Regions from separate parts of the Arthrobacter sp. FW305-BF8 genome, predicted to be linked through region 2. Evidence: riboswitches for the same ligand, from Rfam matches in the RefSeq annotation. Region 2 holds a riboswitch; each other region holds the start of a gene.

Region 1 (7,258 bases), on a different replicon from region 2:
CTCGCCGCAGCCCTGAGCCGAACACCTCCCCCCGGCGGGCAAGAGGTCAGGCCGGCCCTGACACCGGCTGAAATCCTCACCGGCTATCCCCTGCCGCCCGAGCTCACCGCGCAGACCTGGTTTACGGTGTGGCGTCCTGACTGGCTGTGGATCGCCATCGCCCTTGCCGCGGCGTACCTCTACCTCCGCGCGGCCATACGCCTGAGGCGGCGCGGGGACACCTGGCCGTGGCTGAGGGTGATCATGTGGTTCATCGGACTGGCCGCCCTGGTCTTCTTCACCTCCGGCGGGCCCTCGGTCTACGGCCGCGTGCTGTTCAGCGCGCACATGCTCGACCATATGGCCCTGACGATGATTGCCCCCGTCTTCCTCGTGCTCGGCGCCCCGGTGACGCTGGCGCTCAGGACACTGCGGCCACGCCATGACGGATCCAGGGGTCCCCGGGAATGGCTCCTGATCCTGGTCCACTCCCGGGCGGCTGCGGTGGTGACACATCCGCTGTTCGTTGCGGCAAACTTCGCCGGGTCCATCATCCTCTTCTACTACTCCGACGCCTTCGGCTTTGCCCTGCGCGAGCATGCCGGGCATGAACTGATGACGGTGCACTTTGTGATCACCGGGTACCTGTTCGTCCTGTCCATGATCGGAACGGACCCGGCGCCGCGCCGGGCGCCGTTCCCGCTGCGGCTGCTGCTGCTGCTGGCCACCATGGCCTTCCACGCCTTCTTCGGTGTGACGTTGATGGGATCGACAACCCTGATCCAGCCCGACTGGTTCACTGCCCTGGGCCGGGACTGGGGATTGCCTGCACTGGAAGACCAGCAAAAAGCCGGGGCAATCACGTGGGGAATCGGAGAGGTCCCCACGCTTCTGCTCGCCATCGGAGTTGCGGTCATGTGGTCCCGCTCGGACGCGCGTGAAACCCGCAGGCTCGACCGCGCGGCAGACCGGAACAACGACGCTGACCTGGACGCCTACAACGCCATGCTCGCCCGGCTCGGACACCGTGACAGCCCCCCGCCGGGACGGAACGGCAATGGCTGAGAACTCCAGGACCGAACGCTTCCTGCCCCACGCCTCCCCGGCCGGCGCAGCCGTCCGGCCGCTCCGCCTGCCCCCGGAGATCCTGAGGCAGCCACCACCGGTTCGTGCAATGCCTGCCGGGCTGCCCGGAACGAGCCACCGGACCCCGACCCATCCAAGCACTGCTACTACCTATACCTCGGAGGCGCGCCCATGAGCGGACACGACCACTCCCACGGCGGCGACGCTGCCGGCAACCGTGGCAAGCTGATCATCGTCTTTTCGATCACGTTCGCGGTGATGGTCGCCGAGATCATCGGCTCCGTGCTCACCGGCAGCCTGGCGCTGCTGGCGGACGCCGGGCACATGTTCACCGACTCGGCCGGGCTGCTGATCGCACTGATCGCCGCGTCGCTGGCGCTGAAACCGGCCACGCTGAAGCGCACCTGGGGATACAGGCGGGCCGAGATCGTCGCCGCCGCCGGGCAGGCGGCCCTGCTGCTGGGCGTGGGCGGCTTCGTCATCGTCGAAGGCATCCGCCGGCTCTTCGAGCCCCCGGAGGTGGGCGGATCCACGATGCTGTGGTTCGGCATTATCGGCCTGGCCGGCAACGCCATCGGCCTGATCGTGCTCGCTTCGGGCCGGCACCATAACTTCAACATGAGGGCGGCGTTCCTCGAGGTCCTCAACGATGCCCTCGGCTCGGTCGCCGTGATCGCCGCCGCGGTCATCATCGCCCTCACCGGCTGGACCCGGGCAGACGCCGTCGTGTCCCTGCTGATCGGCGCTTTGATCATTCCCCGCACCCTGAAGCTGCTGCGCGAGACCACCGATGTGCTGATGGAAAACGTGCCCCGCGGCCTGGACCTGGCCAGGGTCCGTGAACACATCCTGGCCCTGCCCCATGTGATCGACGTCCACGACCTGCACGCCTCCCTCGTCGGTTCCGGAACCCCGGTCCTCTCGGCCCACGTCACCGTCCAGGATCACTGCATGCGTGACGGACACGCCGCGTCCATCCTCGCGGACCTGCAGCGCTGCGTCGCCGAAGACTTCGACGTCAGCGTCGAACATTCCACCTTCCAGATCGAACCCGCCGCCCACCGAGACCAGGAAAGCATGCCCCACTGATGACACCAGCACCGACCGCCCCCACACCCCCAGATCCCCGGAAACCTGCCGGCACGGCCAGGAAAGTCCGCCTCGTGCTGTGGACACTGCTCGCCTTCATCGCCGTCGCCGGAGTGATCGGGTACGCCGTCGTCACGGCCACCAAACCCGCCCCCACCGCCGCGGCGCCGGCCGCCGACGCCCAGCTCGTCCGCGAGGACAGCCACGCGATCACCACACCGGCGACAGAGAAAGCACAGCTCGTGGAGTTCCTGGACTTCGAATGCGAGTCCTGCCGGGCGGCCTACCCCCTCGTCGAAAAGCTGAAAAAGGAATACGGGGACCGGATCACCTTCGTCCACCGTTACTTCCCCATCCCCTCCCACCGCAATTCCGGCACCGCCGCCCTCGCCGCGGAAGCCGCCGCCCAGCAGGGCAAGTACGAGCAAATGGTCGCTAAACTGTTCAACACCCAGCCGCAGTGGGGCGAAAAACAGGACTCCCAGGCCGCCCTGTTCCGTTCTTTCGCGCAGGAACTCGGCCTGGACCTGGCCAAGTACGACGCTGCCGTCGCCGACGAGGCAACGAAGGACCGGATCCGCAAAGACATCGCCGACGGCAAGGCACTCGGTGTTTCCGGGACGCCGACGTTCTTCCTCAACGGCGAAAAACTCACCCTGGACACCGAAGAACAGTTCCGCCAGTTGCTCGCGGACGCCGCCAAATAGGGGATACTGGCCTGTTCCAAGCCAGAGCCGGGTGGAAACCGGGCCAAGGGCATCCAGGCCTCCCCGCTCCCTGTCACCAATGGAAGATCAAAACTGATGAAACAACATCCCAGTCCAGGTTTTCGGGCGCTTCTCCGGCTGGCCGCTGCGCTGGCCACCCTGGTGTCCGCGTCTGTTGTGGCTGCGCCGGCCATGGCGCACGATAGCCTGTCATCGACTGCGCCGGCGCAGGATTCGGTAATCACCGCGGCGCCCGCAACGGTGTCCCTGACGCTGTCGGAACCTCCCATTAATTCCGAGAGCCTGAGCCTTAGTGTCATCACGGTCAAAGACGGCGGCGGAAAAACGGTCAGCAACGGGAAGGTGACCGTGGATGGGCCCAGGTTATCGACCGCTGTTGCCACCGGGAGCCCCGGGAAGCATACCGTCCTGTGGCGGGCCGTGTCCTCCGACGGTCACCCGATCGAAGGAACATTCTCCTTCACGGTGAAGCCCCCCGCTTCCGTGGCCACGGCGCCAGCGGCTTCAGCCGCACCATCTCCGGCCACGGAGACTGCGGCCCCGACAGCAGGCGCCACCACCCCTGAGCGGGTGGCGCCGCCGGATAACAGCAATGCCCCGCTGACACTGGCCATCGCGGGGGCGCTTCTGGCCCTCGCGATTGGCGCAACCGTTTTCTTCCGCAGGCGTCACCGGAACGACAGCGTCTGATCCGGGAAGCGGCCGGTCCCGTTGAAGCGGGACCGGCCGCTTCCGTCAGGGCCGTCCGGTGACGGCGGCCTGGCCCCGGCGGCCGCGGACTGTTCTGAGAACAACGCCCCCGACCGAGGCGCAGGCCATCACGATGAAACAGGCGACGCCGGCGTTGAACAGCACGGGGGTGAACCAGGGCAGCGGAGCTGATGAGTCAGCCGCCGTGATCAGCGACGCCCAGTAGCCGGCAGAACAGGCAATCCAGAGGGTCCCGGCAGCCGCTGCCGCCCAGGACAGTTTGGAGAACCACGGCCCGGTGGCACGGTAGGAGAACGCCACGGCGATCAGCACAACGCCGGCCGCCGCCAGCAGCTGCGCGCCCAGCAGGTACGGCCCCCCGACAAGCCCGACCGGGATGGCGAGGCCGCCGAGGAGGATCAGACGGCGGGCACCCAGCGGCATCCTGGCCGCGGCGGGGGCCGCCACCGGGTGTGACTGCGGGCGGCCTGGGGATTCAACTGGCACTTCTTGTCCTAACGTCCCGGCAAGGGGTGTGGGGCCGTTCTGCGCTGCGGAACGGTCGGGTGGGCAGGCACCAGATCCCGGACCAGAACAGGCTGAGGGCCGGTGAGCCGCAGCCCCCAAGGCAGCGGCTCACCGGCCCACAGTATCGGGCGCTCTACGCGCCCGGGCGGACGAACGTGACCGGGCCGGTCGCGGTCAGCCAGGACAATGGATGAACAATGGTCTCGTTGACACCGTTCATGCCCCCGCTGAGGACCTTCCCGCCGCCCACGTAGATACCCACGTGTCCGGGCTGGACCACCATGTCCCCGGGCTGAGGGGTGCCGACGACGCTGCCGTAGTTCATGAACTGCATCGGGGCAAGGTCACCGACGGGGATGCCGGCTGCTCCCAGAGCTTTTTCGACCATGGCTGTGCAGTCCTGGGTGATGCCCAGCTGCGCATAGGCAGCAGATACCATCGCCGCGTTGACGCCCGCCGCCGCGGGGGCAGGGGCCGGCGCGGCCTTGGCCTGCACGGACACTACAGGCTGTGCCGGCGCCTGGGCTGCAGCTGCGGGCTGAACCTGGACGGGCGCAGCGGCAGGCTCAACCGCAGCCGCCTGAGGCTCAACGGCCGGGGCAGCCTCAGGGGCCTGGTCAACAACGGGGGCAGGCGTGGAGCTGACGGCCGGGCGCTCGAAGGAGATCCGGACATTCGAGCCTGCGCTGACTGCTCCGGAAGCCGGGGCGGCCGCTTCCGGAGCCGCGGCCGGCACCGCTTCCGGCTGAGCCGGGGCGGCCGCGGCGTTGGCAGCAATACCGCTGGTCAGCACGAGGCCGGACGCCGCGGCGATCACGGCCGCCTGGCGTCCCATGGTGCCCGTGTTGGTCGAGACTGCGGATGAGATGGCGGCGAGCCGGCTGGTCCGTGTGGGGGTTGCGCGATGGCGCGCGACAGCTTGACGTGAAGACATGACAAAGGCCTCTCCCAGAGCCTGCGGGGTTAGCTGTCGGATTCGGATGGGAGACACCCGGCCGCACGAACACCCCGCATGAGTGCGGAGGTGGCGCGCGGCTTCACCCCAAGGCCTGCTTAGCGAGCAGGCCGCATAGTGGTTTCCCCGTCTCTGCCGGACGATGTATGCGAACGAATCCCGGGCAGCGGCAGAGTTAGGCAATCTGCACGGGAGTGCCCGCTATCGGAGAGCACAGGCACGCGCTACACGATAGCGTGTATCCACGGCCATGTCACATTAGGGTAACGCCCGTTTCTGCGCCGGCCGACAAGCCCGGGCGCTTCCCCTTTTGCAGAAGCGCCTCCCGGGCGCGGCTGTTGACTAACGCCATTCCGATGCGGGAGCACGGATAGCGGAGCCCGCGTAAATGCAGATCAGTTAAATCCCCGCGCGCCTTCCTGGATGGGCCCGGCGATGCGGGTCCACGCCAGAGGCTGCCAGAACAACCAGCGCCGTGATGCCGAGATCGAACAGCGCGGCGGAGAATTCAGGGAGGGACGGGGAGAGGATGCTCAACCAGAACATCGTTGTAGAGGCTGCCCACGCACCCCCGCAGAGGGACGCGAGCCACCGCTTCCCAACCATTCGGCGAGAAGCGAGCATCCCGCCAAGGCCGATGAGCGCGATGAATCCCAGGTAGAACAGGACCGTGGCAAATGAGGCCGATGATGAGCGCCCATCGGCGTGAGCGAGGACGCTCACCCAGTAGGCAACCGTTGCCGCGATCCACGCTGCACCCGCGGCGGCCGTCAGTGAGACCCTGCTGGCGGACCCTGTGCGCGCCGTCCGTACGAGGGCCAGCAAAATGAGGTAGGTAAGGTAACAATCTGCATGATCGTGAAGAAATGCCCGCTTGCAAGGCCAACGGCACCGCACAGCACGCCGGTGAGGACCAGGCCCGGTGTGGAGAGCGGCTGCCTGCGTGTCGAACCGCGGGCAGCCGCTGCCGCACGGTGCTGATCTCCCGTTCCAGCGCCGGCCGTCATGATGCTCTGGCCTTCCCGGTCTGCTTCATGCTGGTTTCGCGGGAGCGGCAGTGTCGGGCTGGTTGCGCCCTCCTGGTGCTCCCTCACACACCCCACGCTCCCAACGGAACCTTGGGGAAACCTGCAGATCTGCGGGGGCGGTCCTGCGGGGGCCACCATGCAAGGATTTTCCAAGGCGTGGCCGCCAGTCTTGGACCAGCACCGGCGCCGATCCCCCTCACGCAACGGCACGCCTGTCCGGCAGCAGCGGTGCCGGAGGAGGACGTCATGTCGATCGTGATGCGGTTCGGCTCGGCCGCGGTACTGCTTATCGCCGGAGTGCTGGCACTGGTATGGGCATACAGGTACGGTGGCGGCGCCGACGCGGGCGCGGTGGATCTGACTGGCCCGGTGGTGCGGTGGGGCCTGCCGGCGACCAAGCTCGTCCTGAATGTCGCCGCCGCGTGCACAGTGGGTCCCCTCGTGTTGGCCGCGTTCGCCTTGCCTGCCCGGGAGCCGGCCCGCAAAGCGGCACTGCGGCTCGCCGGCTGGTCCGCGGTCCTCTGGTCCGCCAGCGCTTTCGTCTACACCGGTGCAAACTTTCTGTTCATCGCAAACCGGCCGGTCTCGGCAGGTTTCGATGCGGCTTTCATCGTGTACCTGACCACCATTGATGCCGGCCGGGCAGGGATTCTCACCGCCGCGGCGGCAGCCGCAGTTGCGTGGTGCTGTTTCCGGCTGGTCAGTCCGGGAGCTCTCGCCGGCACGGTGCTGCTGGCGTTTTCGGGGCTCGTGCCGCTCGTGCTGAAGTCGCATGCGGCTGGCGGGGGCGGCCACGCTGACACTACCGCAGGGGTTGTTGTGCACTCCTGGGCGGCGGCTGTGTGGGTAGGCGGGCTTGTGGCCCTGGTGCTCCTGCGCCCCCTGCTGCCCGGAACCCGGCTCGCAACGGCCGTACGGCGGTACTCGACGCTGGCTCTGGTGTGTTTCATCAGCCTGGCAGGGTCCGGTGTGCTGGCCGCCCTGGCGCAGATCAACACCCCGGCCGATGTGCTCAGCCCCTACGGGGTCATCGTCGCCGTGAAGACGGGGGCCTTCCTGATCCTGGGGCTTTTCGGTGCACTTCACCGCCGCCGTGTCCTGGCCAGGCTCGACCGGGATCCGCACGCGCGGCGGAGCTTCACGGTCCTGGCCATAACGGAGCTCGCCGTCATGGG
Region 2 (7,258 bases):
GGACCGCCGGGCCAAGGGGCTTGAAGGCGCCGGGAAGCAGGAACCCGGCGATGCCGGCTGCGAGCACCAGAAGGGGAAAGACGGTCACCGCGACGCGCGCAATTTTCGCTTCCGCAGCGAGGGCCGGGTTCAGGGGGGCAGCGCCGGCCTCCGTGGCCGAGGGAGCGGTTTTGGGGTCTTTTGTTGCCTCAAGCATTCAATAATGCTGGCACCGGACCGCCGTGACGGCCAATTCATGACTGATGTCAGACAAATGTGTCGTACTGGCAAAATTCTCTGCCGCACAGCGCGACCCCGGGCGCTCCCGGTGCGATACTGGATTGCACTGGATCGGATTCAAGGGGACGGAATGATCCTAGACACGGCAACACTGCGGATTGCCTTCGCGGCGATGGCCCTGGTTCTGGCGCTGCTGTTCTACTTTTCCACCTTCCGCAGCACCCGCTCGCCCTACAGTGCCTGGTGGTGCGCGGCCCTGCTCCTGTTCCTTTCCGGCTCGGCGGCCTTCCTCCTGAACGGCACGGCGCAGCAGGTCTGGGCCAATCCGCTGGGCGACTTCCTGCTGGTGTCCGGCGCGGCAGGGGTCTGGGCCGGCGCGCGTTCCCTCCGGAACCTGAAGCACAACATCTGGCTGTCCGTCGCGCTGCCGGTCATCACCGCCGCCGCCGCCGCGGTCGACAATCCGGGATCCAATACGTGGGCCGGTGGTGCTGTCTTCCTCGCGTCCATGGCTGTGCTGATTGGCTTGGCCTCGCATGAACTGTGGCGGCTGGAACCGGGGTACTCCCGGGTCAGGATCCCCATGGCCATCGCGGCAGGCGGAGTGGCATTCTTCTATTTTTGCCGCCTGGTGGTGTTCCTCATCGAAGGGCCAAGCGGTCCCGTCTTTGCAACCTACTTCGGGTCCGCGGTGACCACGATGGTCACGATGGTGCTGCTGGTGGTGGTTTCCTTCAGCATGGCGGGGCTGAGCACCGAGCAGCAGACCCGGGCGCTGCGCACGGTCGCCACCCAGGACGGGCTGACGGGCCTCCTGAACCGCGGTGCCTTCGTGGAGGCGGCGGCCGAGGAGCTGGAACGCAGCAAGGCTGCAAACAGCGGCGGGTCGCTGATCCTGGCAGACCTCGATCACTTCAAGTCAGTCAACGACACCTTCGGCCACGCGGCGGGCGACCTTGCACTGCGGGCCTTTGCCCAGGCGTGCAGCGCATCGGTCCGGTCTACGGACCTTGCCGGGCGGTACGGCGGCGAGGAGTTCATCCTCCTGCTTCCTGGCGCAGGCCCCAAGAGCGCTGAAATCATTGCGAGGGAAATCAGCAGGAGGCTGGCAGAGCAGCACATCCCCGAACTGCTGCGGATGCCGACCGTCAGTTACGGCATTTCCACCTACAACGCGGCAACCGCCGACCTCGACGAGGTCATCGCGGCTGCCGACGTCGCTCTCTATGAAGCCAAGTCACAGGGGCGGAACCGCACGGTCAGGGGCTGAGCCGGCACCGGATCCGGAATGCATGGGGGACAATCCGGACCCGGCGATCCTGACTCGCAGCCGGAGCCTGCGGTCTTTCATCAGGCATAGACAGTGTGTTCCCTACTCCTTGTAGAAAGGTGGGAGCACCTTGGGGGGTGGCCGTGTTCCGCCGCCCCCAAGGCAGCGGAACACGGCGGTTTCTCAGCTCTGCTAGCCCGCGCGCACGAACGTGACGGGACCGGTGGCCGTGAGCCAGGACAGCGGGTGGGCCATGGTGGCGTTGATACCGTTCATGCCGCCGCTGATGACCTTGCCGCCGCCCGCGTAGATGGCCACGTGGCCGGACTGCACAATCATGTCGCCGGGCTGCGGGGTGGAGACGACCCGGCCGTGGCTCAGGAACTGCATCGGCGCGAGGTCACCCACACGGATGCCGGCGGCGCCGAGGGCCTTCTCTACCATGGCGGTGCAGTCCTGCGTGATGCCGATCTGCGCGTAAGCGGAGGCCAGCATGGTGGCGTTGACGCCTGCGGCGGCCTTGACGGGGGCCTTGGCCGCGGGAGCCGCAGCCTGGACGGTGACCTTCGGTGCGGGCGCAGGTGCGGCCGGCGCGGTTGCAACCTTGGCTGGCGCAGCGGCCGGGGCTGCCGTGACGGGGGCGACAGGCGCCGCAGCCTTCTTCACAACCGGCTTTTCGACGACGGGCGCTGCCACTACCGGAGCGGGAGCCGACTTAACCGCGGGGCGCTCAAAAGCAATCTTGACGCTGGAGGCGGCGGTGAGGGGAGCCTGGAACTGTCCAGCCGTCGCGGGGGCGGCGGCGGGAGCCTTGGCCTGCTGGGCCGGAGCGTTGGCCGCGTTGGCTGCGACGCTGCCGGTGAAGGCCAGGCCGGATGCTGCAAGGATGACCGCAGCACGGCGGCCAGAAATAAAGCGGAACGACATGAAGAAGCCTCTCCCGATGCCTGCGAGGTGAGCTGTCGGATTCGGATGGGAGGCACCCGGCCGCGGTCCTGAGCGTGGTCAGGAACTGTGCGGCTTCACCCCAAGGCCCACTTCAAGCGGGCCGAAAAGTGGTTTCCCCGTCTCTGCCGGACATGGGTATTCGAATGGTTCCTCGGGCTGCGGCAGAGTTAGGCAATCAGCGCGGGAGTGCCTCGTCGGTGAAGGAGGCACGTTTTCCACCGTACGGGAGGCTTTTCCGAATGTCACATTAAGGTAACGGGGCCGTGTCGCTTCCCGCCATGCTGATCCGCGTCAAGTAAAGGGAATGGGCGCCATGAAGTGATAATGCTCACTCTGCGGCGTTAAGCTTCCCCGCCAGACGTTCCCGCATCTGGATGCTGGCTGAATTGAGGCCGATGAGTTCCACCTCCCGGCCATGCCTGCGGTACTTCTCCGTGACCGCGTCCAGCACGGCGATAGTGGAGGCATCCCAAAGGTGTGAGGCGTGCAGATCGATGACCACTTTGTCGATGTCAGGTTCGGCGTCGCGGGCGTAGTTGAACTGCGTGTAAAGGTCGTTGGAGGAGGCGAAGAACAGTTCGCCGTCCACCGTGTAGGTGGCTGCAGTCCGGCCGTTGAGCTCCACTTCTGTCCGCTCCACGGTGGCGAAATGGGCCACCCGGCGGGCGAACATCGCCATCGCCGCTAGCACCCCGACGCCGACGCCGATCGCCAGGTTGTGAGTGACCACCACCGTGCCCACCGTGATGAGCATGACGGCGGTTTCCGACTTGGGCATCCGCTTCAGGGTGGCGGGCGCAACCGAGTGCCATTCGAAAGTGATGGCGGAGATGAAGATCATCACGGCTACGAGGGCGGCCATGGGGATGAGGCCCACGATGTCGCCCAAGGTGACTACCAGCACCAGCAGGAAGACACCGGCGAGGAACGTGGACACCCGGCTCCGTGCGCCGGAGCCCTTGACATTGATCATGGTCTGCCCGATCACGGCGCAGCCGCCCATGCCGCCCAGGAACCCGGTGATGATATTGGCCACGCCCTGGCCCCAGGATTCGCGGGTCTTGTTGGAGTGCGTGTCGGTGATATCGTCCACCAGCTTGGAAGTCAGCAGGGATTCCAGCAGCCCTACGAGCGCCATGGACAGCGAGAACGGGGCGATGGTCTGGAAGGTTTCCCACGTCAGAGGCACCTGGGGGATGAACAGCGTGGGCAGGCTTTCCGGGAGCCGGCCCTTGTCCTGGACAGTGGGGACGTCGATGCCGGCGAGCACGGCGAGGACCGTCAGGAGGACGATGGCCACCAAAGGTGACGGCACCGCCGTCGTAATCCGGCGGAAGCCAATCACGATCAGCAGGCCCGCGGCGACCAGCGGATACACCGCCCAGGGAACCCCGATCAGTTCCGGCAGTTGGGCCATGAACACGAGGATGGCCAGCGCGTTCACGAAGCCCACCATCACCGAGCGAGGGATGAAGCGCATGAGCCGGGTGACGCCCAGGACGGCGAGCAGGATCTGGAAGATCCCGGCGAGGATCACCGCGGCGATCAGGTGGTCCAGCCCATGGCTGCGCATCAGCGGCGCGATTACCAGCGCGACGGCGCCTGTCGCGGCCGAGATCATGGCGGGCCGGCCGCCAACGAAGGAGATGGTCACCGCCATGGTGAAGGAGGCGAACAGTCCGATCCGGGGGTCCACTCCGGCGATCACGGAAAATGCGATGGCTTCCGGAATGAGGGCGAGGGCCACCACCAGTCCGGCGAGGGCCTCGGTCTTGAGGCGCCGCGGGGAACGGAGCGTGGCCCGGACGGACTGGAGCTGTTCGGGCTTCATGAAAACTCTATTTCTTCGTCTGGCGATAGCGCTCGATCTGCTTCAGCCGCCGCAGGAGGCTGTCGCGCCGCGGGTGGGGGACGGCGTCGGGCGCCTCGGCGGTGAGGTCGATGTGTTTGGTGCCGTACTGCCACAGCAGGAGGTCATCCAGCAGGCGGTCCGGGCCGGGGGAGTAGCGGTGGTCCAGGGCCCTGCGGACCTCGGTGATCCGGTTGGCGCTGAGCAGCCCGGCAAGCTGGACGGTCTGCTTGAGTCCGTGGGCCGCCAAGAGTTCGGCTGCCCATCCCCAGTCGTCATCCACTTTACGGTCAACGTGCGGGAGCAGGGTACGCCACACGTCGCGGATGCGGTTGGGGGTGAGCTGCGCCGCGCCCTCTCCGTCCAGGTCCCAGTAGCTGCGGACCTCCTCGTAGCGTTCGTGCAGGTCGGCGAAGGCCGTCTCCACCGTCTCCAGCATGGCGGCGGTGGCGGTGAACTGGCGGTCGAAGTGCGGCGTCCACGCCCGCGGGTCCTCGGCCTTGAACCGGATGTCGTGCTCGATCTCGCTCCAAGCATGCGCGAACACCGTGCGGATCTGGCATTCGAAGAAGTAGCTGCCGTTCGGCGGGACGTCGGCGTTGAAGCCCTGCTGGTAGTTCTTCACGACATCGTTCTGGATGGTGCGCAGGATCAGGTGCCGGCTGGAGTAGCCGTAGGTTCCGGACTCGATCGAGCCGATGTCCTTTTCCCTGTCGCCGCGGCAGTCGAAGAGGTGCCGCTGGCGCTTTATCAGGTTGGCCACCAGTGCGTTCTCCGCCGGCAGCTTGGTGATGACGCGCACGCCCACCATGTCGTTGAGGGTGCGGAATGGGTCCGGGAACTTCAGCAGCCGCTGCCCGCCCTCTTCCAGCGGTTCCTCGGTCCGGGAGATCTTTTCCCGGAAGGAGTCCACCGACTTGGTCCGGCCGGTCACGAACAGCGGTGTGACCTCGGTGTCCTTGAGCATGGTCCGCAGTATCTGCAGGACTTCCCGGGTGACAAGCTTCAGGGCAGGCCGGACGCGCTCGTAGAGCTCCACGTTTTCCTGCACGGAGTCGCGCTGAGTGACGTCCAGGCGATCCCAGTTGCTTGCCATGGATCCAAACTATCAAGGCGATGCGACAGCAGCCGGGTGACACCCTCGCCACTGCAGCCCCTTCTGCCCCACGGGAGCGGCGTCCATGTAGGCTCGGGGCATGGCTGTTGTGCGCCGCTGTGCCCTGCAACCCCGGACCCCGGGCGCGCGGGAGGCGGCAAGGAGGGGCCGGCGCCCCGTTCGGAGGATCCTAGGAGGATGCAGTGAAGCGGCAGAAGTACCACTACGGTGACCACCCCAGCCAGTGGGGCGAGCTCTTCCTGCCGGAAACACCCGCCTCGCGCAACGGCAAGCAGCCATCCACGCGAGGCATCGTTGTGGTGATCCACGGCGGCTACTGGCGCTCACAGTACGGCGCTGAACTGGGCGAACCGCTGGCGAAAGACCTCGCGGCGCACGGCCTCGTGGCCTGGAACCTGGAGTACCGCCGGGCCGGCAACGGCGGCGGGTGGCCGCGGACGTTCGAGGATGTCCTCGCCGGGATCGACAAGCTCCGTGAGGTGGCCGGTGAGCACGACCTCGACCTGAACCGCGTGGTGGCGCTGGGGCACTCCGCCGGCGGGCACCTGGCCGTCTGGGCGGCGGGCCGGGACCGGCTTGCGGGACTCGGCGCGGCCGACGCCGACCGGCAGGTCGACCGGAACCTCAACGGTGAGGCCGTCCACCTGGCTGGCGTGGTCAGCCAGTCCGGGCTGCTCAACCTCGCGCAGGCGGAGTGGCTCGACCTCAGCAACGGCGCCGTCAGCAACTTACTGGGCGGCTCCGCCGAAAGGTACCCCAAGCGCCACAAGTACGCGGACCCGATGAGCGCCGTGCCGCTCTCCATCCCGGTGTACGCGGTCCACGGGCTTGACGATGACACCGTGCCAGTGAGCCAGTCCGAGGCCTACGCCACCGCCGCCCGCGCAGCCGGGGCGCCGGTCCAGGTGGTTAAGGTCCCGGGCGACCACTTCTCGCTCATCGACCCGAAGGCGCCGTCCTACCGCAAGTGCCGCGAGCTGGTGCAGGAGCTGCTGCAGCTGTAGGCGCTCCGGCGTTAGCGGGGGAACTCCTCCGACGCCCGTTCGTTGCATTGACGTGGGCGCAGGGGGTGCATGCGCTCCGGCGGTAAGTATGCTTATCATCTACCGCAAAAGCCCGCAGGCGTCACAACGGAGGAATATTGCACATGGCCCGCAACGCGCCACGCCTTTCTCGCGTGGTCCAGTGCCCCGCGATGCGGACGCCGGTTGCTAGTGGCACCGGCATGGGGGACTCTTGTAGTTGGGGGACAGTCAACATATTTCGATCATGGGTTTCACTAGGAGATACACATGGGTGAGCCCGGCAGGAAGCGGACAGCATGATCCGGCTCCGCAAATTGGCGCGCGCGGCGTCTGTTCTGACCACACCCCTTGCGCCGGAGGACATCCTCGCGCTCTTTGACCCGGTGTTTTCTGCCCGGCAGCTGCGCGGGGTGGTCACCAAAGTTATCCCCGAAACGCCGGATTCGGCCACCATTTATTTCCGGCCCGGCCGCGGCTGGAAGGCCCATAAAGCCGGCCAGTGGGCACGGATCGGCGTGGAGCTCGACGGCGTCCGGCACTGGCGGTCCTATTCGCTCAGCGCTCCGGCAGGGGAGGATCCCGCCATCACCGTGAGCGACATGGGTGCCGTGTCCGGCGTTCTTGTCCGCAACACCCGGCCCGGGGACGTCCTGTTCCTGGCGCCGCCGCAGGGCGACTTCGTCCTCCCCGAACATCCGCGGCCTCTCCTGATGCTCACCGCCGGCAGTGGGATCACCCCCGTGATGTCCATGGTCCGCACGCTGGTGCCGCACCGCCCCGACGCCGATGTGGTGCTGATCCATTCCGCCCGCAGGCCGGAGGACAGCATT
Region 3 (7,258 bases), 340 kb from region 2:
ACATCTGCGTCCTCGGCGCGTTCCAGGTCTCCGCGACCGGTGACCTCGCCAACTGGCACACCGGCGCCCCGGACGCCATCCCCGCCGTCGGCGGCGCGATGGACCTGGCCACCGGAGCCAAGGACGTGTTCGTGATGATGACGCTCCTGACCCGCGAAGGTGGCTCCAAGATCGTGGAAGCCTGCACCTACCCGCTCACCGGCGTGGGCTGCGTGACCCGCGTGTACACCGACAAGGCCGTGTTCCTCACCGGCCCCGACGGCGTCCGCGTTCGCGAGACCTTCGGCTGCACCCTCGAAGAACTCCAAGCCCTGGTCCCCGTCCCCCTCACCGCAGCCCCCGCCGTCGAGCACTAACGCTTCCCCCACATCCCAGCGCGAACTGGCAGCAGATGACCGCAAACCCGGGTTTTGAGGGCATCAGCTGCCAGTTCGCGCGTGCGGGGGCGGGGCCGGAAGTGTCCATTCGCGCCGATTAGGATTAGTAACCATGACCGACGCAGCAGCAGGGACCACGCCTCGTGCGGGCCGAGTGCCGAAGGACGGTGCGACGCCGGTGGCCAGCGACCAGTATGTGCAGTCGCTCGCGCGCGGGCTCGCGGTCATCCGTGCGTTCGACACTGAGCACGCCGACATGACGCTCACCGAGGTGGCTGCCCGCACCGATCTCACCCGCGCCACGGCCCGGCGTTTCCTGCACACGCTGGTGGAACTCGGCTACGTCCGGACCGACGGCAAGACTTTCGCGCTTACGGCCCAGGTGCTGCAGCTCGGTTACGCCTACCTTTCAGGTCTTTCCTTGCCGCAGCTGGCCCAGCCGCACCTGGAAGAGCTGTCCCTGAAGCTGGGGGAGTCGACGTCGGCAGCGGTGCTGGACGGGACGGACATCGCCTACATCGCAAGAGTCACCACCCGCCGGATCATGACGATCGGCATCACCGTAGGCACCAGGTTCCCCGCCTATGCGACGTCGATGGGTAGGGTGCTGCTGGCCGGGCTCCCGCCGGAGCAGCTTAAGGAATACCTGGCGGCGGCGGAGATCAGGCCGCTCACCCCACGCGCGGTTGGCACGGTGAAGGACCTTTTGGCCGTCCTCGACAAGGTCCGGGCTCAGGGCTGGTGCCTCCTGGACCAGGAGCTGGAGCTGGGGCTGATGTCCGTGGCCGCTCCGGTTTATCACGGCCCGAAAGTGGTGGCCGCCGTCAACGTCTCGCTGCAGGCACAGTCCGTGGCCGCCAAGCTGGACCGTGAGGCCTACCTGGAGTCCGTGCGGAAGGAAATCGTGGCCACGGCGGAGCGCATTTCGTCGGACTTCTCCAGCGGGCGGTAAGGGACGCGGTTAGCCGCCGCCCTCCCGCCACGGTCCCTTGGGCCATAGACTCTAGCCAACTACGTGCAGCAGTGCCGCTCCGTGGTCTGGTCCTCGGGCCTGAAATGGGCAGGAGCCGCTGCACCGTTGGAAGGGAAGTTGCGGGTGAAGCTGGGGATAGCGCGGGAGCGCCGGGAAGGCGAACGGCGGGTCGCTGCGACGCCGGAAACCGTAAAGCAGCTGGCCGGACTGGGCCTGGAGGTGCTGGTCGAATCCCGGGCGGGTGTTTCCGCCGGGCACGCCGACGACGAATACCGCCAGGCAGGTGCCCGCATCGTTGACGACCTCGATCCCGCCGGGCTGGACATCCTCGCCCATGTACGTCCGCTGGAACTTCCGACGGCGACGGCCCTGAAGCGCGGCGCCGTCACCGTGGGCCTGGCCTCGCCGTCGTCCGAACTCGCCACCGTCAGGGCGCTGGCCCAGGGCGGCGTCACGTCCTTCGCACTGGAACTCGTGCCGCGCATCTCCCGGGCCCAGTCCATGGACGCCCTGTCCTCGCAGGCCCTCGTGGCCGGCTACCGCTGCGTCCTCGAAGCCGCCATCCGCCTGCCCCGCTTCTTCCCGCTGTACATGACCGCCGCCGGAACCGTCCCGCCCGCCCGGGTGCTGGTGCTCGGCGTCGGCGTGGCCGGGCTGCAGGCGATCGGGACGGCGAAGCGGCTCGGCGCCCGCGTCTCCGCCAACGACATCCGGCCCTCCTCCGCCGAAGAAGTCACGTCCATGGGTGGCACCTTCATCAAGCTGGATCTGGAGACCGCAGAGGCGGCTGGCGGGTACGCACGCGAGCTCACCGCCGACCGCGGCGCCCTGCAGCGGCAGCTGCTGGCTCCCCACGTCGCCGATGCCGACGTATTGATCACGACGGCGGCTGTCCCCGGCCGGCACGCCCCGCTTCTGGTGACCCGTGAGATGGTGCAGGGCATGCGCCCCGGATCGGTCGTGGTCGACCTCGCCGCGGAGTCGGGCGGCAATGTGGAGGGGTCCGTGGCCGGCCGGGACATCCACGTCCCCACGGCCGACGGAAAGGGGACCGTCGCCGTCGTCGGCCTCAAGGACGCGGCGTCGGCCATGCCCACGGACGCCTCCCGGCTCTATGCGAAGAACGTGGCCAACCTGCTGGCGCTGATGACGCGGGACGGGACGGTGGACCCGGATTTCGACGACGACGTGATAGCAGGTGCGTGCCTGACGCACGACGGCGTGGTGCGGCACCCGCCGACGGCGGAGGCTCTCGCGGTGGTCGCGAGCGAGGCGGACAACGGACTCGCCGATGAGTTGGCGGACGGGCCAGTGAAGACATCGGAAAACGAAGGGGTGGTCTGATGGACGGCATCAGCCTGCTGACCATCACCGTGCTTGCGGTGTTTGTCGGCTTCGAAGTGGTGTCGAAGGTTTCCAGCACGCTGCATACGCCCCTGATGTCCGGCGCGAACGCGATCCACGGGATCATCCTGGTGGGTGCCATCATCGTCGCCGGCCAGGCAACGCACCCCTGGGTCCTCGCGGTGGCGCTGCTGGCGGTGGTGCTTGCCACGGCGAACCTGGTGGGCGGCTTTGTGGTGACGGACCGCATGCTGGAGATGTTCCGCGGCCGCAAGCCGGATAAGCCGGCCAAGCCCGGTGCGCCCGGGTCCACGCCAGTTACGGGCGCCACACTCGCTGACACCAAGGAGAACACGGAGGCCACTCGGTGACCCTCCTCGACCCCAACGTCACCGCCCTGCTCTACCTCGCGGCAGCCGTCTTCTTCATCCTTGCGCTGAAGGGCCTGAATTCCCCGCGAACCGCCCGCCGCGGCAACCTCATCGGCGCCTTTGGTGCGGTGGTCGCCGTCGTTACGGTCTTTTTCTCAACCCGGCTGGACAACGTCCCCCTGATCCTCGGCGCCATAGCCGTGGGCTCCGGCGTGGCAGCCCCCGTGGCCAGGCGCGTCAAGATGACCCAGATGCCCCAGCTCGTCGCCCTCTTCAACGGCGTGGGCGGCGGCGCCGCTGCCCTCGTGGCGCTGTTGGAACTGCCCCATGCGGAGGACGCCTGGGTGCGCGTCGCCGTCGTCTTCACCCTGCTGGTGGGGGCGGTGTCCTTCGCCGGTTCCGCCGTGACGTTCGCGAAGTTACAGGAGCTCATGACCACCCGCCCCGTCGTGTTCCCCGGCCTGCCGGTACTCATGGCCGCAGTGCTGCTCGCCGCCGTCGGTGCGGCGGCCGCCGTCGTGCTTGGGGGTTCACTGGTCCTGGCCCTCCTGCTCCTGCTGCTGGGCCTGGTGGCAGGCGTGCTGCTGGTGCTGCCGGTGGGCGGCGCCGACGTGCCGATCGTCATCTCGCTGCTCAACGCCTTCACTGGCCTGGCGGTCGCGGCGTCCGGCCTGGTGCTGGGCAACGTGCTCCTGGTGGTGGCCGGCACGCTGGTGGGGGCGTCCGGCACCATCCTCACCCGGGCGATGGCTGCGGCCATGGGCCGAAGCGTGGCCGGCATCCTGTTCGGCGCGTTCCGGGGAGGTTCGACGGCGGGATCCACCGCTGTGAGCGACCGTCCGGTCCGTTCGTCGAGCCCCGAGGACGTGGCGGTGCTGCTGGGCTACGCGCAGCGCGTGATCATCGTTCCCGGCTACGGGCTGGCCGTCGCGCAGGGACAACACACCGCGGCGGAGCTGGCGCAGGCCCTGGAATCCCGGGGTACCCGCGTGGACTTCGCCATCCACCCCGTGGCGGGGCGCATGCCGGGGCACATGAACGTGCTGCTCGCCGAGGCCAATGTGCCCTACGAATCGCTCAAGGAAATGGGTGAGATCAACTCCGAGTTCCGCACCGCCGACGTGGCGCTGGTGGTGGGCGCGAATGACGTCGTGAACCCCGCCGCCAAGACCACCGCAGGCTCGCCGATCTATGGGATGCCCATCCTTGAGGTGGCGGACGCACGGCAGGTGGTGTTCCTCAAGCGCTCCATGCGGCCCGGGTTCGCGGGAATCGAGAACGACCTCATGTTCGAACCGCAAACCACCCTGCTGTTCGGCGACGCCAAGGAGTCCCTGACGAAGGTGCTGGGCGCGGTGAAGGCCCTGTAGGGGGCAGCATCCGGGGGTTGTCCCCGGCCTTTCCGACACACCCTCGTTACTCAAATGTGACTTTTGGGGCCTGAGTGCGATAGCCTCGGCCGGTGCCCTGGTTCCGCTCAGGGCATTCCCGGGCAGAATGCCGAGCCCTGCCGCTGACCGGGATCCGTTCGCTATGACCAACAGGCAGGGACGGGGGAACCACCTTTGTATCGGCCTTGCAAGCCAAGGCCTAGGGGTTAAGTCCAGACGCTCCGCCTAGCGGCGGGCAGGACCGGGTGACTCCCATCCGAACCCGACAGCTCACCCCGCAGGCATGGGAGAGGCACATCAACCATGTCACGTAAGTTCACCGCCGCGCGCCATCGCGCCACCCCGACGACGTCCATCGCTTTGCAGGGCCTGCAGTATTCCCTCAGGTCCAACGCCGCCTCGGTTGCCAAGCCGGCGGCCGCTGCCGCCGTCGCTTCCGGACTCCTCTTCGGCGCCGGAGCCCCCGCGCACGCGGGTGCCTACGCGCCTGAGACGCCGGACGCCGCTGCTGCTGTCCAGTCCGCCGCTGGCCAGGCGCTGGCAGTACCCAGCCAGGCAGTCCCCGCACCGGCACAGGCCGCCCCGGCAGTTCCCGCGCCGGCAAGCGGTGGATCCGCTGTTGCCGGCGCATCGCACACCGTGGTGCCCGGCGACACCCTTGGTGCCATCGCAGCACGCCACGGTGTCAGCCTTGATGCACTCCTCGCGGAGAACGGCCTGTCCCTGGCGTCCGTCATTTACCCCGGCGACCAGATCCTCATCCCCGGACCGGGTGCCGTTGCAGCTCCCGCTGTACCTGCGGCCCCGGCAGTGCCTGAGGTTCCTGCCGCTCCGGCAGTTCCCGCGGCTCCAGCACCGGCTGCCCCGGCGCCTGCCAGCATGGGAATCTACAACGCCTCCGCCTCGATTACACCGGCGGCTGCAACCCAGTCAGCCAGTGGCGTGGGTGGAGCCATTGTGGCCTCTGCCCGGGCGCAGCTCGGCGCCACCCAGGACTGCACCATCCTGGTGGAGCAGGCACTGCGCTCTGTCGGTAAGTCCGTCGGCGACCTGGCCCCCGCACAGTTCTACCAGTACGGGACTCCGGTTTCCGCCCCGCAGCCCGGTGACCTGATGATTAGCGCCGGACACGTCGGCGTCTACATCGGCGGCGGCCAGGCCATCAGCAGCGGCATGAATGGCGTCAACGAAACCATCGTGCACCCGGCCTCCTGGCTCACCGGCTCCACCTACGTGCGGGTGAACGCCTAACAGCGCGTGAGCGCCTGACGGGCGGGTTTCACACAACAGCGGCGGGTGCATCAGCACCCGCCGCTGTTGTCTCCCGGAATACCTCCGGCCCGCTGTGGTCCGCACACCCGGCGGGCAGGGAAGGCCCGCCGGATTCGGTGCAGGCGGCAGCCGACTGCGCAATAAAAGTGACTGGCAAGCAACAATTGTTGACTACCGAATACTTGATCCGGTTTACTGGCACCCTGACCGGATGTGAGCTGGAACACGTCACGGCGGAAACCTTACAAGCAACGCCGAGAGTGAGTACCCGTGGACCTAATCACCACCGCCGAGGTCGAAGAGGCGGCGAAGAGGCTGATGACCGCCTTCGCGGCCACCGACACAGACGACTACTTCGACTGTTTCGCCCCTGATGCGACCTTCATCTTCCATTCCGAACCGGACCGACTTAGTTCGCGCGGGGAATACCGCGCCCTGTGGCAGAACTGGCTCTCGGATGGTTGGCGGGTCGCAGAGTGCGCCAGTTACAATGCGCACATCCAAAACGCCGGAACATGCGCCGTGTTCAGCCACGATGTCGAAACCGTCATCGAGGTTTCCGGAACCAAAGAGACCCTTCGCGAGAGGGAGACCATCATTTTCACCAGGACGGAGTCTGGCAGCGTGCTCGCCGTTCATGAGCACCTTTCTCCGGCGCCTGCTAGTCCGAAGGCGATCTCATGACGCCAGGATTTCAAAGCGCCAGCCGTAACAGAGGTCGAAAAACACGGCATCGAACCGATTCCCGCTGCCGACAGGACGGCCAAACCGCTGGACCTGTTCCGCCTGGTGTTCGGCGGCGCAAACACCTTCGCCACGGTAGTCCTGGGATCGTTTCCCATACTCTTTGGGCTGTCTTTCAAGGACGCGCTGATGGCCACTGTCCTGGGTGTCGTGGTTGGCGGCCTGATACTTTGCCCAATGGCCGTTTTCGGCCCCACGAACGGAATGAACAATGCCGTTTCGTCGTCCGGACATCTGGGCGTGCACGGCCGCGTGGTGGGATCCTTCCTGTCGCTGCTGACGGCCTTCGCTTTCTTCTCCATCTCCGTGTGGAGCTCAGGGGACGCACTGGTAGGGGGCGCGAACCGCCTGGTGGGGCTGCCTCAAAACGCCGTAACGCTTAGCCTTGCCTACGGCGTCTTTGCTGTTCTGATCCTGACCGTGTGCATCTACGGGTTCCGTTTCATGCTCTGGGTCAACAAGATCGCTGTGGTCGCGGCGTCACTGCTTTTCCTGCTCGGAATCGTTGCATTCGCGGGTACCTTCGACGCGTCTTACGCGGGGACGTTCGGGCCGGGATCCGATGCAGCTACCAACGCACTGTTCTGGCCGTCCTTCATAGGATCGGCGCTGATCGTGATGTCCAACCCCATCTCCTTTGGCGCGTTCCTCGGCGACTGGTCCCGGTACATCCCGGCTGAGACGCCAAAGCGAAAGGTCATGGCTGCTGCCTTTCTAGCCCAGGTGGCTACCCTTGTGCCGTTTGGCTTCGGGCTGGTCACGGCTACCATTATCGCCACGGAGGCG
Region 4 (7,258 bases), 550 kb from region 2:
GACGCGCTCCGGAGGAAAATTTTTCCTCCGGGTGCGGTTGGGGCTGTAGTCAAGTTCCTCATACCGACGGCGGCAGCGCCCGGTTCGCCCGGGGCGCCGCGCCGTCGTCCTTGCATCAGCTGGACTGGCCGGTGCCGCTGGTTCCTCCTAGCTGCGTGGCTCCGCCTGATCCGGTGCTCCCGCCAGACAGTGTGCTCCCGCCAGACTCTGTGGTGCCGCTCAGTTGCACGCTCTCCGCCGGAAACGCCGAGCCGTCTTTGCCGGCCACAATCCGCACAGCGGCTCCGGCAACGATGTCGGCCACTGTCAGGTCGCCGGTTGCCGACTCCTGGCGCCGCTGCAGCATGTTGCTCACCACCGTGTCGTCGCTGAGCGTGTACGTGCGGGTGAACCCGTCGGCGCTCTTCACCGTGACCGAACCGGAGGCTACGGTGGAAACGCTGCCGAGCTGCGCCACCTTGGTGACGTACGCCCCGTTCTCCTCGACGACGTACTCCGAATGGACGGCCGCCGAAACGCCGCTGCCCATGCCGCCCAGGCCGTTGGGCGCGAAGTCGTCTCCCTGGCCCGGCACCGTTCCGCCTCCCGGCGCCTGCATGCCCGGACCGCCCAAAGACCCGCCATCCTGCGGCACCCCTCCCTGCGTGCCGCCCTGGCTCAAACCGCCCTGCGTTCCACCTTGCGCCAACCCGCCCTGGGCCCCTGCGGCCGTTCCACTGGCAGCGGCAGCGTTGCTGCCCAAACCGTAAGCGGCGCCTCCTGCGCCAGCGGCCAGAACCGTGGCCGCACCGGCCACGACCAGCCCGCGCTTCATGGTCCAGTGCTTGCCGCCGGCCGCCCAACCTCCCACTTTTCCTGCCGACGGCGGCCCTCCCCAGCCTGGCCGGTATGGGTACCCATCCGGCTGCGGCGCCGGAGGCAGGGGTGTGGTTTCTGGAACAGGTACAGGCTGCTGTCCGCTCATTGCGATCTCCTTAGGGGTTGCGGAAGTGTCCGTTCCAGACTGGAAAGCCTTCCTGTGTTTGGCCTGTGCGGCGCAAGAGCCATGCCTGTGACCTGAAAAATCCGTACGCGGCGCCTTTCAGCTCGCTACGCTGGGATTCACAGCTGGCGCACAGGATTGCCAAAGCGGCGGCTAAACACCAGAACGGAGAGTTGTCACATGGCCACTTCGCACTCCATGACCAACAACCTTCCCCAGCTGACCCACCCTGACGGATCCCCCATCCGTGCGCTCGTGGTCGACGACGAGCCGAGCCTCTCAGAACTAATGAGCATGGGCCTGCGCATGGCCGGCTGGTCGGTGGCCATCGCTGCCGACGGCCCCGAGGCCGTGAAGCTCGCCAAGGAGTTCCGCCCGGATGTGCTGGTGCTTGATGTGATGCTTCCCGGATTCGACGGCGTTGAGCTCCTGGGCAGGATCCGCGCCTTCGCGCCGGAGGTCCCGGCGCTGTTCCTCACCGCCAAGGACGCGGTACAGGACCGGATCGTGGGCCTCGCCGCGGGCGGCGACGACTATGTAACCAAGCCGTTCAGCATGGAGGAAGTCCTGCTGCGCCTGCACCGGCTGGTCCAGCGCTCCGGCGTCGCCGCCATGGACTCCGCCGAGCTGGTGGTGGGCGACCTCGTCCTGAACCTCGACACGCGCGAAGTCACCCGCGCCGGCGACGAGCTGCAGCTGACAGCCACCCAGTTCGAGCTGCTGCGCTACCTCATGGAGAACCCCAAGCGCGTGGTCAGCAAGGCCCAGATCCTGGACCGGGTATGGAACTACGATTTTGGCGGCCAGGCCAACATCGTCGAACTGTACATCTCCTACCTGCGCAAGAAGGTGGATGCCGTGCACCCGCCCATGATCCACACGGTCCGCGGCGCGGGCTACGTCATCAAACCGGCAGAGTAGGCCGTGGCAAAACTTTCCGGAGCCGCGCGCACTCAGCGCCGACGCTGGCTAAAGGCGGACACCTGGCACCTCCGCACACGCCTGGTCCTCGTCGCGATGGCTCTCCTCGTGGCCATCTGCGGCGCGATCGGCCTGTTCAGCTACGCCTCGATGGACTCCTATCTGACCCAGCAATTGGACAAGCAGCTCTCGGATGCGGCCCACCGCTCCAGCGACTTCGGCCGTCCGCCGCTCGGCAATCAAGGGACCAGGCCCGATCCATTGGATGCCCGCGGCCAGAGGGTCGGCACGGTCACGGCGCGAATCGAGAACGGCGCCGTCATCAGTGCCGGTCTCATAGCCGCCGACTCCACCCGCGCCTCGCTGTCACCTTCAGACAACCAGGTCCTCCTGGAGCTCCGCCGCAACGGCGTGCCCGTCGAGCGCACACTGTCCTCAGGCACCTACCGCCTGGTCGCCGCGCAGGCGCCGTACGGGGACGTCATCGTCACCGGGCTCCCCCTCGCGGAAAAGCAGAACACCCTGACGTCCCTCGTGTGGACGATTACCATCGTCTCGCTGGGCGGCCTCGTGCTGATCGGCCTGGCCGGGACGGTCCTCATCCGCCGCACCATGAAACCGCTGGAGCAGCTCTCCGAGGTGGCCACCCAGGTCTCGCGCCTGCCGCTGGACGCCGGTGAGGTGGCACTCGCTGTCCGCGTCCCGCCGTCGAACGCCCATCCCGGAACTGAAGTGGGCAGCGTGGGCCACGCCCTGAACCAGATGCTGGACAACGTGTCCAATGCTTTGGAGGCGCGGCAGGAAAGCGAAATGAAGGTGCGGCAATTCGTGGCAGACGCCTCCCATGAGCTCCGGACGCCGCTCACGGCCATCCGCGGCTACACCGAGCTGATGCGCATGACCGAAAAATTCACTCCGGACGGCCAGCGGTCCCTGGCACGCGTGCAGAGCCAGTCAGAACGCATGACCGCCCTGGTGGAGGATCTTCTGCTGCTGGCGCGGCTCGACGACGGGCAGCCGCTCAAGCTCAGCGACGTGGACCTCACACAGCTCGTGATCGAGACCGTCAGCGACGAAAAGGTCATGGCACCGGACCGGGCGTGGCACCTCGACCTTCCCGAAGAACCTGTGTCCGTTCGGGGCGATGCATCGCAGCTGCACCAGGTGCTGGTCAACCTGCTCTCGAATGCCCGCAAGCACACGCCGCCCGGCACCACGGTGACCACCGGCGTGATGCGGTCGGCTGACGGCAGCGCTGTGATTACGGTCACGGACGACGGCGCCGGCATCCCGCCTGAATTCGTGGACAAGGTCTTCGCTCGCTTTGCCCGCGCAGACGCGTCACGTGTGACCCCGGCGCAGGCGCCCCCGGCACCTGCATCCGCAACGGCGACGGGTTCCATTGCCGGTGCCGCTAGCGCCCAAACAACCCTCCGCACCCCCGAATCGCGGGGGGAAGCCGGGGTTCTGTCGGCCGAGGGAACCAGCGGCCTTGGCCTGTCCATCGTGCAGTCCATCGTGGAGGCACACGGCGGGACAGTGGAGGTCACATCCCGGCCTGGCCGGACGGAATTTGCCGTCCGGCTGCCCATGCAAGGCGCCGCGCCGTCGTCGTGATGTCCGTTACCTAAATGTGACTTAATCAGAAGCCTCCTGTACGGTCGATAGAGTGCGGCCGCCACTAGAGCCGCATCTCCGGATTGACGCCCAGCTCTGCCGCTTCCCGGATTCCGCTAGTTCAGGCAGAGGCGGGGGAACCAGAGTCCCGGGCTTTCCGCATCAGCCCTTGGGGTGAAGCCGACACGTGAATTTTCCGTGCGGCCGGATGACCTCATCCGAACCCGACAGCTAACTCCGCAGGTGTTGAGAGGCAATCAACCATGTCTGAATTCAAGGCACAGGCGCGCCCTGATCGCGCCTCCCAGCAGTCCGACCGCAATATTTCCCGTCACCGTGCAGAGCCGGTTCGGCCTGCGACGGCTTGGGGCCGCCTGACCGGAAGCCTTCCGTCCTTCGGGCGCCGGGCAGCCGTCCTTACCACTGCCGCAGCCGTGCTCGTTGGCGTCGGCGCCGCAGGCCAGGCGGCCGACCAGGCTGCGCCTTCCGCCGCCCCAACGGCAGCGGCCACCGCCGACGCCGGGCAGACCCTGAACTTCGACAAGACGCTAATCTCCGCGCTTCCTGCCCCGTCCGCGGCGTCCATCGCTCCGCAGTCCTCGTCCCAGGCTGCCGCCGCCAAGGCCGCCACTGCGAAGGCTGCCGCTGCCAAGGCGGCCGCCGCAAAGACTGCCGCCGCCAACGCAGCGGCTGCCAAGACCGCCGCCGCTGCCAACGCCGCCGCGGTTGCCAAGGCCAACGCTGCCCAGGCGGCCGCTGCCAAGGCTGCCGCCGCGAAGGCTGCCGCCGTTGCCAAGGCGAAGGCCGCTGCGCCTGTTGCCCTGAATGATCCGGCCGGCGCACAGGCCTACGCGGCCACCAAGCTGGGGTCATACGGCTGGGCCGCAGACCAGATGCAGTGCCTGAAACGGCTCTGGACCAAGGAATCGGAATGGCGCACGACGGCCACCAACGCGAGCAGCGGCGCCTACGGCATCGTCCAGTCCCTGCCCGCCGAGAAGATGGCGACCGCCGGGGCGGACTACCGCACCAACTACCGCACCCAGATCAACTGGGGCCTGGACTACATCCAGGAGCGCTACGGCTCCCCGTGCGGTGCGCTGAACTGGCACCTCGCCCACAACTGGTACTGAGAGTTCCCCGGCCAAGCCAGCCGATGACGAGCACTTTTGCACCGCTTTAGGCTGAACGCCTGAGTGCGAAGGGCCCCGGATCCGCAAGGATTCGGGGCCCTTCTGCGTCCCCCCTCTTCCTGCCGCAGGCAAAGTGGTGCACAAATGCAGCGCGGTGCAGCGAACGCGGCAACCACAGCCGATGCTGGCAGCCGGCGAGCGCCGATGTCACGTCCACAGCCCCCGCACAGCTCGGCCCTAAAACCCTCATAACCCTAGCGGCCACTGTTGAGGCATGACCATCACAGACCAGGCCTCCGGAACCCCGCCGCACTCTCCGCTGCGCACCGCGCACCCTCATGCCCGCACCGCGGGGCACGAGCCCGCGCATTCCCTCGGCGGGCACAGCCGGCGGTCGCCCATCGACACCGCCACCGCGGTACCGGTTCTGGACGTGACCATCCCGGTCTACAACGAGGAACGCGACCTGGAGGAGTGCCTGCGCCGGCTCCACGCCTACCTGCGTGGCACGTTCCCGCACTCGTTCCGCATCACCGTCGCGGACAACGCCAGCACCGACGGAACGCTCAAGGCGGCCGAACGGGTGGCCCGGGAACTCCGGGAGGTGACCGTGGTGCACCTTGAGGAAAAGGGCCGCGGCAACGCCCTGCGGAAAGTCTGGTTGGCTTCGCCCTCGCCCGTTCTGGCTTACATGGACGTGGACCTCTCCACCGACCTGGCTGCGCTCGGCCCACTGCTGGCCCCGCTGCTCTCTGGCCACTCGGACCTGGCCATCGGCACGCGGCTGGCCCGCAACTCCCGGGTGGTCCGCGGGCAGAAGCGTGAATTCATCTCCCGCAGCTACAACTTCATGCTGCAGTCCCTGATGGGCGCCCACTTCAGCGATGCGCAGTGCGGCTTCAAGGCCATCCGGGCCGACATCGCCCAGCAGATCCTGCCGCATACCGTGGACACCGCCTGGTTTTTCGACACTGAACTCCTGGTCCTCGCCGAACGGTGCGGCCTCAGGGTCCACGAGGTGCCGGTGGACTGGACCGACGACCCCAGCTCCAGCGTGGACATCGTCCAGACTGCGCTCGCGGATGTCCGCGGCATGGCCCGGCTCAGCAAGGACATGGTGACCGGCCGCATCCCCGTCACCGAACTCCGGGCGGCCCTGGCCCGCGGCCCCCTCCCCGCCGCTTCACGCGGTCAGGAACAGAGCCCGGGCGGCAGCCTGTTCGGCCAGCTGGTCCGGTTCGGCACCATCGGCGTGGCCTCCACTCTGGCCTACCTGGTCCTCTTCTACCTCTGCCGCAACCTGATGGACCCGCAGCTGGCCAATCTGCTGGCCTTGCTCACCACGGCCGTGGCCAACACCGCCGCAAACCGGCGCTTCACGTTCGGCATCGCCGGCAACAGTGATGTTGCCCGCCACCACTTTGAAGGGTTGCTCGTTTTTGGGATCGGGCTCGCCCTCACCGCCGGGGCGCTTGCCCTGGTCCACAGCGGCGCGCTTCCAGGAGGCACGACGCCGGACCGCTGGGTTGAGCTGGTGACCGTCACCGCCGCGAACCTCGCCGCCACCGCCGTGAAGTTCCTGCTGTTCCGGCGGTGGGTCTTCCGACGGCGGCCCGCCCCCACCAACGCTCCCGCAGATTTCGCCGCATCTTCCACCAACGCTCCAGCAGATCCTGCCGCCTCCGAGCCATCCCTCCCGCAGTCATCCGCCCCGACCACAGAAATGACGCACTCATGAGCACCACCGTCACTCCCCCAGATCGGACGACAGATCAGACGATCGACCCGACAACAGATCCATCGGCAAGCACGGCGGACCCCGCGCCGCCCCGTGCCAGCACAGGTTCCAACCCGGAACGAACCCGCCGGACCGGCAGGGCATCCCGGCTGCTCGTAGGAAACCAGCCGCGCTGGATCCGGCCCTCCGCGGCAGCGCTGCTGGCATTCACCGCCGTGCTCTACCTGTGGAACCTCGAAGCCACGGGATACGCCAACTCCTTCTATGCCGCAGCCATCCAGGCTGGTACCAAAGACTGGACAGCGCTGCTGTTCGGCTCCCTCGACGCCGGCAATGCGATCACCGTGGACAAGCCCCCGGCGGCCCTGTGGATTCCCGCCCTCGTAGGCCGGGTCTTTGGTTTTTCGCCCCTGAGCATGCTGGTGCCGCAGGCACTCATGGGGGTGGCGGCCGTCGGGCTCCTTTACCTGACGGTCAAGCGCATCTCCGGACCCGCGACGGGACTGCTCGCCGGCGGCGTGCTGGCGCTGACTCCGGTGGCAGCGCTGATGTTCCGGTTCAACAACCCTGACGCGATGCTCACCTTGTGCCTGGTGCTGGCCGCCTACCTGACCACCCGTGCCATTGAAAAGGCAGGCTGGAAGTGGCTGGCCGCAGCCGGCGCCGTGATCGGCCTGGCGTTCCTGACCAAGATGCTCCAGGGCTTCCTGATCGTTCCCGGCCTCGCACTGGCCTACCTCTGGGCCGCCCCGACGAACCTCGGCAAGCGATTCCTGCACCTCCTCGCCGCTGCAAGCGGCATCCTGCTGGTGGCCGGCAGCTACATCTCCCTGTTCCAGCTGACGCCGGTCACGGGCAGGCCCTACA

The links. Region 2 has a riboswitch for cyclic di-AMP ahead of LFT45_RS01145 (NlpC/P60 family protein). Riboswitches for the same ligand answer to the same signal wherever they lie in the genome.
Region 1: linked by a shared signal. The riboswitch ahead of LFT45_RS22845 (NlpC/P60 family protein) and the one ahead of LFT45_RS01145 (NlpC/P60 family protein) in region 2 are both predicted to bind cyclic di-AMP.
Region 3: linked by a shared signal. The riboswitch ahead of LFT45_RS21885 (C40 family peptidase) and the one ahead of LFT45_RS01145 (NlpC/P60 family protein) in region 2 are both predicted to bind cyclic di-AMP.
Region 4: linked by a shared signal. The riboswitch ahead of LFT45_RS03725 (hypothetical protein) and the one ahead of LFT45_RS01145 (NlpC/P60 family protein) in region 2 are both predicted to bind cyclic di-AMP.

Annotation. Positions count from the first base shown of each region.
Region 1 covers NZ_CP084562.1:117,901-125,158, reverse strand. Annotated here, with positions in the region: gene LFT45_RS22870 (cytochrome c oxidase assembly protein) at 1-1,044, shown strand, start outside; gene LFT45_RS22865 (cation diffusion facilitator family transporter) at 1,237-2,154, shown strand; gene LFT45_RS22860 (DsbA family protein) at 2,154-2,861, shown strand; gene LFT45_RS22855 (copper resistance CopC family protein) at 2,958-3,572, shown strand; gene LFT45_RS22850 (hypothetical protein) at 3,618-4,079, opposite strand; gene LFT45_RS22845 (NlpC/P60 family protein) at 4,234-5,034, opposite strand; cyclic di-AMP (ydaO/yuaA leader) riboswitch at 5,039-5,216, opposite strand; gene LFT45_RS22840 (cytochrome c oxidase assembly protein) at 6,330-7,258, shown strand, end outside.
Region 2 covers NZ_CP084561.1:253,750-261,007, forward strand. Annotated here, with positions in the region: gene LFT45_RS01135 (bile acid:sodium symporter family protein) at 1-196, opposite strand, end outside; gene LFT45_RS01140 (GGDEF domain-containing protein) at 350-1,489, shown strand; gene LFT45_RS01145 (NlpC/P60 family protein) at 1,682-2,416, opposite strand; cyclic di-AMP (ydaO/yuaA leader) riboswitch at 2,420-2,585, opposite strand; gene LFT45_RS01150 (SulP family inorganic anion transporter) at 2,766-4,268, opposite strand; gene LFT45_RS01155 (GTP pyrophosphokinase) at 4,276-5,382, opposite strand; gene LFT45_RS01160 (alpha/beta hydrolase) at 5,586-6,407, shown strand; gene LFT45_RS01165 (ferredoxin reductase) at 6,725-7,258, shown strand, end outside.
Region 3 covers NZ_CP084561.1:4,825,841-4,833,098, reverse strand. Annotated here, with positions in the region: gene LFT45_RS21910 (3-oxoacid CoA-transferase subunit B) at 1-356, shown strand, start outside; gene LFT45_RS21905 (IclR family transcriptional regulator domain-containing protein) at 490-1,329, shown strand; gene LFT45_RS21900 (Re/Si-specific NAD(P)(+) transhydrogenase subunit alpha) at 1,474-2,694, shown strand; gene LFT45_RS21895 (NAD(P) transhydrogenase subunit alpha) at 2,694-3,065, shown strand; gene LFT45_RS21890 (NAD(P)(+) transhydrogenase (Re/Si-specific) subunit beta) at 3,062-4,435, shown strand; cyclic di-AMP (ydaO/yuaA leader) riboswitch at 4,585-4,753, shown strand; gene LFT45_RS21885 (C40 family peptidase) at 4,760-5,707, shown strand; gene LFT45_RS21880 (YybH family protein) at 5,999-6,412, shown strand; gene LFT45_RS21875 (purine-cytosine permease family protein) at 6,461-7,258, shown strand, end outside.
Region 4 covers NZ_CP084561.1:805,607-812,864, reverse strand. Annotated here, with positions in the region: gene LFT45_RS03740 (hypothetical protein) at 116-850, opposite strand; gene LFT45_RS03735 (response regulator transcription factor) at 1,163-1,903, shown strand; gene LFT45_RS03730 (HAMP domain-containing sensor histidine kinase) at 1,907-3,520, shown strand; cyclic di-AMP (ydaO/yuaA leader) riboswitch at 3,625-3,780, shown strand; gene LFT45_RS03725 (hypothetical protein) at 3,784-4,653, shown strand; gene LFT45_RS03720 (glycosyltransferase) at 4,928-6,391, shown strand; gene LFT45_RS23240 (ArnT family glycosyltransferase) at 6,388-7,258, shown strand, end outside.